One region of the Paenibacillus larvae subsp. larvae genome, then DNA from elsewhere that is predicted to be linked to it. Evidence: riboswitches for the same ligand, from Rfam matches in the RefSeq annotation. Region 1 holds a riboswitch; the other holds the start of a gene.
What was found. Region 1 has a riboswitch for S-adenosylmethionine ahead of BXP28_RS06530 (methionine ABC transporter ATP-binding protein). Riboswitches for the same ligand answer to the same signal wherever they lie in the genome.

Region 1 (4,518 bases):
ATCCTTGGCAGCCAGAACCACTTCACGAAACTGCTGAAAAATTTGGGAAGGCACATGCCGCTTATTAAAGTCGCGCAGATGACGCAGAATCGTCTCCTTCGTTTGTTCCTTATTTTCTTCCAACATCTGAATATACATCGATACCTCCATACTTGATATAAAAAGATTATAGACTTTTGCAGGCACTTCGGCAACAGCCAAGAATGCGGCTGTACGAAACGGTTGCCTTGGCCAATAACGATTTCCTTTTCCTAGTGTTTCCCAATGACAAGACAATAGTCTTTGATTTGGCAAAAAAACAGGTTTTGCTGTACTATGGGAGTTGTAATCGAACCGACCTAAAAGGAGGATCACCATGGAAGAGGTCATCATCATTGGAGCAGGCCCTTGTGGATTATCCGCAGCAGTGGAACTTCAGCGAAAACAGTTTAACCCGCTGGTCATTGAAAAGCATTGTATGGCGTACTCCATCTACCGATATCCAACCAATCTCCAATTTTTCAGCAGTCCGGAGTTACTAGAAATCGGAGGGATTCCTTTCTCTACCCCCAATGATAAACCTTACCGGCAGGAAGCGCTGGTCTATTACCGTAATGTAGCTTCACATGAAAATATACGCATTCATTCTTATGAAGAAGTGGTATCTATTGTAAAGAAAGATTATGGTTTTGATCTGCATACAATTAAGCGCGGAAGAAAAAAAGGAGTCTATCAGGCCAAAAATGTGGTCGTTTCCACAGGCTATTTTGATTATCCGAGTATGCTTGGTATCCCCGAGGAAGAGCTGGATAAAGTTACTCATTATTACGAAGAGGCCCATCCTTACACAGGAATGAAGGTGACAATTATCGGAGGCAATAACTCAGCAGTGGATGCTGCTCTGGATCTGTTGAAAGCGGGTGCAGAAGTTACTGTTGTCTATAGGGGCAGTGAGCTTTCCTCCAATATCAAGCCTTGGGTTAAACCGATTTATGAAAGCATGCTGAACAAGGGACGTATCCATATGCTGTTTGAATCTTGTGTTACCCGCATAGAAGAAGCTACAGTTATCGTCCGTTCTCCTCAAGGAGAAGTACAGATTGCCAACGATTTTGTCCTGGCCCTAACGGGTTTCAGACCTGATCGAACCATGCTGGCCGAAGCCGGTGTAGATCTGGATGAAGAAGGATTTATCCCTGTATATAACCCGCAGACAATGGAAACGAATGTAAAGGGGCTTTATATTGCAGGTGTCATCGCTTCCGGTAAAAATGCCAATGAAGTTTTTATCGAAACCGGAAGACTGCACGGCAAATACATTGTAAATCATTTGTCGGGAGGAGACGGTTGAATTTTTATGTTCCAGCGAAAAGATTATTTGGTGCGAATGATTGAAGAAATGTCGCAAATGATCGGAACTGTTATCGCCAAACTGAGAAAAGAACGCAAGCAGCAGGAAGCGCTGCAAAACCTTGAAGAGCTTCTTTCCGGGCTTCATATGCCGGGGGCCAGACTGCTCAGTTCTCTACCCGAGGACAATATGATCCAAATGATCAGCACAGGAGGTTCGATTGAACCGGACCGCCTCGCGGCTGCCGGTATCATATTGAAAGAACGCGGGGATATTCTGGAGGAACTGGGAAACGGGAAGGAAGGCCTTAGCAGCCGGATGAAATCCTTGTATTTGCTGCTTAAATCCCATGAACTGGGGGCAGATCCGAAAGTCATAGATTATCCTTCTGCTGTACAAGAGCTTGTCAGCAGATTAAGGTCATTCCGGCTTCCTTCCCCTACTTTGCTTCTTTTACATAAATACTATGTAGACTTAGGGCATTACGACCTCGCCGAAAATGCCCTATATGATTTGCTTGAAGCCGGAGAGAAAGATACCGGCCAATTAGGTTTTCATTTTTACGAGAGACTGCTTGGATTGCCTGAGGAACTTCTTGAATCCGGCGGTTTGCCCATTGAAGAAGTCAAAGACGGGTTGCAAACATGGAAGGAACGGCATTCCACCCCTCCGGAGACCTCTGCACCCTTATCTGAAGAGGAAACGCCAGGAACCTGAGTTCCCGGCGTCATTTCTTCGTTTTACTATGTATGCGTTTTCACGCAATTCCGGAAATATAAATCCCCACTAAATTAATCGGTTTTTTTGAAAAAGGGATTGACGAGCTTAACACAATGGGGTATACTCCAATCATGCCAAGCGGCATTGAAAGAAATGAATAGCTTTTTAATTTCATACCTATTCTTATCAAGAGAGGCGGAGGGACAAGGCCCGATGAAGCCCGGCAACCGATTCAAGGCTGGTTATAACCGCTTGAATGTCATGGTGCCAATTCCTTCAGAACCGGATGTTCTGGCAGATGAGAAAAGTGGTCTATCGTTCACACAGCCCTTTTTGTCTCTGCACAAAAAGGGCTTTATTTTTACCCCAAGAAGCAGGTGATAAGCATGATCAAACTGAACCAAATTGTTAAAACATATCAGAACGGGAAAAACATGACGCATGCCCTTCATGGTATAGATATGGAAGTAAACCGGGGAGAAATATTCGGGATTATCGGCCATTCGGGTGCCGGTAAAAGTACCCTGGTGCGCACCATTAATTTATTGGAAAAGCCCTCTTCAGGCAAGGTTATCGTAGACGGCGTTGACCTAATCGAGCTTCCAACAGCCAAGCTTCAGCAGGAGCGCAGAAAAATCGGAATGATCTTTCAGCATTTCAATCTGCTTTCTTCCGCTACGGTTGCCGATAATATAGCATTTCCCCTTAAGCTGGCCAAAACACCCAAAACAGTCATTCAGAAAAAAGTGAACGAATTGCTTGATCTGGTCGGGCTTACAGGACAAGGAAACAAGTATCCGTCCCAACTGTCCGGTGGCCAAAAGCAGCGTGTGGGGATTGCCAGAGCTCTTGCCAACGATCCAAAGGTGCTTCTTTGTGACGAAGCTACCTCTGCCCTGGACCCGCAAACTACGAATTCGATTTTGAATTTGCTGCTGGATATCAACAAGAAACTGCATTTAACCATCGTCCTGATTACTCATGAAATGCACGTAATCCGTTCAATCTGCGACCGTGTTGCTGTTATTCATGACGGGCGTCTCGTTGAGCAGGGGGCTGTTGTGGAAGTGTTCCTGAAACCGCAGCATCCCGTTACCAAACAATTTATTGAGCAAATCTCCGATCCGGTTGACTTTCACCGGGAAGAGGCGAATTTGGAATTATCCGCATTTATCAAGATTAACTTTCTTGGAGAATCCACTTATGCCCCGATCCTGTCAGATGCCGTTCAGCAATCCGGGGCTGCATTCTCAATTTTGCATGGTACAATCTCCAAAATGAAAGATACACCCTATGGCCAATTGTTTGTCCGCCTGGATGGAAGCCTGGAGGCCCGTGAAGCTACTATTCACACTTTGCGCGACCGTGGCCTGGAAGTGGAGGTGCTATAAGAAATGGATTTCAGCCATATTCAATGGGATGAGATAAGTAAAGCTACGGTACAGACGATGACTATGCTGGGAATATCCATCCTGTTCACATTCATCATCGGACTCCCGTTAGGAATACTCCTTTATATTACGTCGAAGGGCAACTTCCTGCAAAACCGTTTCATCTATTCGATTCTTTCGGTCGTTGTCAATATTTTGCGTTCGGTTCCTTTTGTCATCTTAATGATCGCCATGATCCCTTTGACCAAAATACTGGTTGGAAAATCAATCGACGTACAAGGAACCATTCCTCCGCTAGTTGTTGCTGCGGCTCCTTTCTTCGCCCGTCTGGTCGAGACCTCACTGCGTGAAGTAGACCGGGGAGTAATCGAAGCCGCCCAATCGATGGGAGCATCCTACCGTCAGATTATTTTCCGGGTGCTTCTGCCCGAATCTTTATCAGGACTTATTGCAGGCATCACCATAACTACTGTCTCGCTTGTTTCCTACACCGCTATGGCCGGATTAATCGGTGGCGGAGGACTTGGGGACCTGGCAATCAGATACGGCTACCAGCGCTTTGATACGGCCGTCATGCTTGTCACGATCGTCATCTTGTTAATTCTGGTTCAAATTTTGCAGATGATCGGAGACCGATTAGTTCTTCGCTTCAGCCGCAAGTAAACAAATAGAAGCCGAATCAATTTCAATTGATTCAATCATTGATTAAAAGAAAAATAGGAGGGTTCAACATGAAAAAAGCCATTCTGCTTGCATTAACATTCATTTTAGCCATAGGTCTAAGCGCATGCGGCAAGAAAGACGAGGCTAACAATTCTCAAGAAGGAAGTTCTTCCTCTACCACAAAGCTGGTTGTAGGGGCTACTTCAAATCCCCATGCTGAAATTTTAAATGCTGTAAAAGACAAATTGAAAGCCGAAGGCGTTGAGTTGGATGTGAAAGAGTTCAACGATTATGTGCAGCCTAACGTCCAGTTAGATGAAAAACAATTGGATGCCAACTTCTATCAGCACACACCATATCTGGATGATTTCAATAAACAAAAAGGGACAAAGCTGGTTAAAGTTGTTCCTGTTC
Region 2 (4,518 bases), 1.7 Mb from region 1:
AAGTATCAGGGAATATCAGCATTTTGATGACCGCCCCTTCGCCGCCCAGCTTATCGGTTACATGAAAGTCTTTGGATCCGCAAAGAACAAAGACGGCGGTAAAGAAAAGTACCAGACCATAAAAGAGGGCTATACGAATGGGGAGGAAGTCGGTTTTGACGGAATCGAGTTCATGTACCAGGATGAGCTCCGGGGCAAAGAAGGCTCCAAAACATACCCGGTCAACTCTATAGGAAAAATCACAGGCAAGCCTGAGATTACCCCTCCCGTTAAAGGAAACAATCTGTTCCTAACCATTAAAAAAGATGTGCAGATGGATGCTCAGAAAGCAGTAGAGGAGCAATTAAGTGCCCTTAAAACAAATGCTGCCCTCCGCAACAAGGCAAGAGCCTCCACACAGAACCCTCGTTCCGCTTTTGTCGTGGCCATAGAAGTGGACACTGGAAAAGTGGTGGCTATGGTTAATTATCCGGATTACGATACGAATGTTTGGAAAGGTGGAAGAATTAAACCGGAAGATTATAATAAAGTGGGAAAATTTATAAATAACGGTTCTATCCGGACTATGTACGGGGATTATCCGGACAATGAATTAAATAAACACCCTTCTTCCATCGTCTATTTAGGTTCCGTGATCAAACCTTTATCGGTCCTCGTTGGATTTAAAGAGGGGTTATTTAATCCTAATACGATTTATCAAGACACAGGGGTATTTACCTTTGGTAAAGACAAGCGTACGATCCGGAATGCGCCGGGGGTCCCGACGGGATCGATTAATGCCCAGATGGCCTTGAAGAATTCATCCAATACCTTTATGTCGGAAATGATCGGTATGGGCATGTACCGTAAATATGGAAACAATGAGAATGATAAATCTTTACAGGTTTTAGACTCCTACTATAAACAATTCGGTTTGGGGACCCTTACGGGAAGCGGGCTTCCAAGTGAATACCCCGGAAGTTCGGAGTTCCTGAATACGAAAAATGACAGCGTCATGGATAACATTGTCCGTGCATCATGGGGACAAAAAGGCAAATACAGCACACTGCAGCTGGCCCAGTACGCCGCTACCCTGGCTAGCAGAGGCAAGCGGATGCAGCCCCAGTTTGTAGACAAAATAACAGACATACACGGAAATGTGGTTCAGGGTTTTGAGCCTAAAGAGATGCCTAAAGAAGACGGATCTCCGGATGTAACGTTATCCGAAACTGAATGGCAGTCCATTATTGGCGGGATGAGAAGTAATGCTTATATCAATGCTCAAGGCACCAGTATAGATACGCTGCCTTATGATGTGGCCCGTAAAACGGGTACTTCTACCGAACAATATGGCGGCAAAACTGTTGATAACGGGGTATTCATTTCCTTTGCTCCGCGCAATAATCCGAAGCTGGCGGTAGCCGTTGTGGTACCCGAAGGCGGATACGGAAGCTGGAGCGCCGCACCGATAGCAGCCAAAATTTACGAGTCGTATGACAAGAATGTGGGCGGACTCAGCCAGCCTGCAAAAGAGTAATATAAAAAAGAAAGAGTGGCCTTCAAAGCCACTCTTTCTTTTTGAACAAAATCATCATAAAAATGCCTATAACAATCATAAATCCCAGCATAAATTCATCCATATGAGGGATATGAAGCAGCCCGGCAATATTGTCAAAGTTCATTCCGAAAACCCCGGTAATAAAGGTAAGCGGCATGAAGATGGTCGTAAGAGCCGTAAAGATTCTCATAATTTCATTCGCCCGGTTGGCGACGCTGGCCTGATAGGCTTCGCGCAAGTTGCCCATCAGATCGCGCAAGGTATCAAACGTATCCACACTTTTGACGGCATTCTCATAAATATCCCCGAAATATTTTTGCAGTTCGTTGCTGATGAGCCGCAGTTCTTTACGGTGAAGTACACCTACTACATCCCGCTGGGGGACAAGCATCTTCTTCAGCATCAGAATTTCGCCGCGCAGACCGATAATCTCATTCAAATGCGACTTTTTGGTTTTCATGAGAATATCCTCTTCGAGTTTTTCAATCTTATCTTCAATCCGGTCCCCGACCGCCATATAATTATCGACAATTAAATCGACAAGATGATATAAAAAATGGTCCGGACTATTGACTTCCTCTTCCCATAGAAAAGGCTTGATTGCCCGCAGCTCATTGATTTTTTGCCGGGTTACGGTGATGATGAAATGTTTGCCTAAGAAAATGTTAACTGCTCTCAGGAAAATCTCCTCATCGTCAAACCGGATGCTGTTAAAAACGATAAAATAATGAGACTCATAAAATTCAAGTTTAGGACGCTGTTCCTCTTCGTTCAGCAGATCCTCCAAAGCCAGCTCGTGCAGATGAAAGAGAGGCTGCAGGTTTTCCAGATCCTCCACGCTGGCATCAATCTAGTAAAATCCGGATTCAGGAGGAGTGAGCGTCTCCTTCACATCTTCGATCAGAGTAAAAACACCATTCTGAACTAAGCGTGTTTTCATGATTTTCCACCCCTTTGATCAGGCAGGAAAAGCAGTAGACCCGCCTAGCTCCGAAAGAAGATTCCTTATATGTAGCAACCGCCGGATCAACTGCTCCTCTTGCATATAAAATTGTATGATTGCAAGGAAAAATGAACAAACCGTCTACTCCTCGGTCGGTCCCCGTCCATTTAAGGTTCTCCCCTTTACGTTTACAATGTCTAATACTTGTCTAGTATATACCTACATTTTCCACGATTCAAGAAGTAATGTCTGGGACTAATCCCGTTTCTATTCTCTTCTCAGCTTATGGAAATCCGGGAAGTTTCGTGACTTTTCGCATTGAGAATGTGCTTGACTTCCGGTATAGAATCCATTAGAGTACTTAGTAAGTAATCCTAAAATTGCATAAGGTTACACTCTTATCAAGAGTAGGTGGAGGGACTGGCCCGATGATACCCGGCAACCGACATTTCCATGCAGTTGACCTGCAGGGATATGCACGGTGCTAATTCTTGCGGAAACAAACGTTTCTGAGAGATGAGAGAGGACGTCCAACCCAACAGGTTTAAGGCCTTTCTCTTATGGAGAAGGGCCTTTTTGCATAGAAGAATGCATATTCGCCCGGTATAGGCCCGTCTTCTGTGACCCGGGAGAGGTACAGTTAATTTATCGGGTCTCTGCAGGGATAACGAAGTCGGACCCCTATCTTAGGCCGCCCTTTCCGGGGACCTTCAATGGCCATTCCCAAGCAGCTTTCGAATTCGATTCATGTAAAAGGAGTGATTGTGATGCCGATTAAAGTACCGGATCATTTACCGGCGAAGGAAGTATTGGGCAGAGAGAATATTTTTGTAATGGATGAATCAAAGGCGTTTCATCAGGATATTCGCCCGCTGCGCATAGCTATTTTAAACCTGATGCCCACCAAAGAAACTACGGAGACTCAATTGCTCCGACTGCTGTCCAATTCACCGCTTCAGGTGGAATTTGTCCTGCTTCACCCTAAAACTCATCAATCCAAAAATACATCTGTGGAGCATCTGACCACCTTTTACAAAACGTTTGAGAACGTAGAGCATGAGAATTTTGATGGGATGATCATCACCGGTGCACCGGTAGAACAGTTGGACTTCGAACAAGTGTCTTACTGGCAGGAGCTGAAACAGATTATGGACTGGAGCGTGGAACATGTAACGTCAACGCTTCATATTTGCTGGGCAGCCCAAGCCGGATTGTACCATCATTTCGGCATTCCGAAATATGGGCTTAAGGATAAAATCTTTGGAGTCTACCCGCATATAGTGACAAAACCAAGTGAAAAGCTGGTGAGGGGATTTGATGAGGTATTTTACGCCCCCCAATCCCGCCATACTGAAGTCCGCAGGGAAGACATAGATAAAGTGAAGGAACTCGAAATCTGGTCCGAATCTCCGGATGCGGGAGTCTACCTGGTTGCCACGAAGGATGCCAAACAAATCTTTGTGACAGGACACTCGGAATACGATGCGGATACACTTAAATGGGAATATGACCGTGACGTCCAAAAAGGGATGAATATGGCCATTCCCAAAAATTACTATCCGGATGATGATCCGAACCGCAAACCTTTGAATAAATGGAGGGCGCATGCTAACTTACTATTTGCCAATTGGCTAAACTATTGCGTTTACCAGGAGACTCCATACGACTTGAACACACTTTCTTTGCAATCAACCCGATGTTGACTTTAGCCTAAGGATAAATCTTTTCCTTTGTACAGACAAGGGAGCGAAAGAGGATGGGAATACATGAAAATAGAAAGTAAACTTGCACAAATAGGATCTCAATCAGAACCGGTAACCGGAGCAGTCAGTTTTCCGGTTGTTCATTCCACAGCTTACCGCCATCCGAGGCTCGGACAAAGCACCGGGTTCGACTATACCCGTACAAAAAATCCGACAAGGGCCGTGCTGGAGGAGGCAATTGCCGAATTGGAGAAAGGGGATGGAGGCTTTGCGTGTTCCTCCGGAATGGCCGCACTGCAAACCATCTTCGCATTGTTTGCTCAAGGGGACCATTT

Region 2: it holds a riboswitch for S-adenosylmethionine, as region 1 does, so the genes downstream of both, metA (homoserine O-acetyltransferase MetA) here and BXP28_RS06530 (methionine ABC transporter ATP-binding protein) in region 1, are expected to answer to the same signal.

Annotation. Positions count from the first base shown of each region.
Region 1 covers NZ_CP019687.1:1,287,820-1,292,337, forward strand. The annotation lists gene BXP28_RS23210 (GNAT family N-acetyltransferase) at 1-138, opposite strand, end outside; gene BXP28_RS06520 (YpdA family putative bacillithiol disulfide reductase) at 356-1,330, shown strand; gene BXP28_RS06525 (DUF6483 family protein) at 1,337-2,047, shown strand; SAM riboswitch class I at 2,231-2,355, shown strand; gene BXP28_RS06530 (methionine ABC transporter ATP-binding protein) at 2,437-3,441, shown strand; gene BXP28_RS06535 (methionine ABC transporter permease) at 3,445-4,104, shown strand; gene BXP28_RS06540 (MetQ/NlpA family ABC transporter substrate-binding protein) at 4,173-4,518, shown strand, end outside.
Region 2 covers NZ_CP019687.1:3,912,157-3,916,674, forward strand. The annotation lists gene BXP28_RS20345 (peptidoglycan D,D-transpeptidase FtsI family protein) at 1-1,516, shown strand, start outside; gene corA (magnesium/cobalt transporter CorA) at 1,539-2,387, opposite strand; SAM riboswitch class I at 2,876-3,003, shown strand; gene metA (homoserine O-acetyltransferase MetA) at 3,248-4,183, shown strand; partial or broken gene BXP28_RS20360 (aminotransferase class I/II-fold pyridoxal phosphate-dependent enzyme) at 4,247-4,518, shown strand, end outside.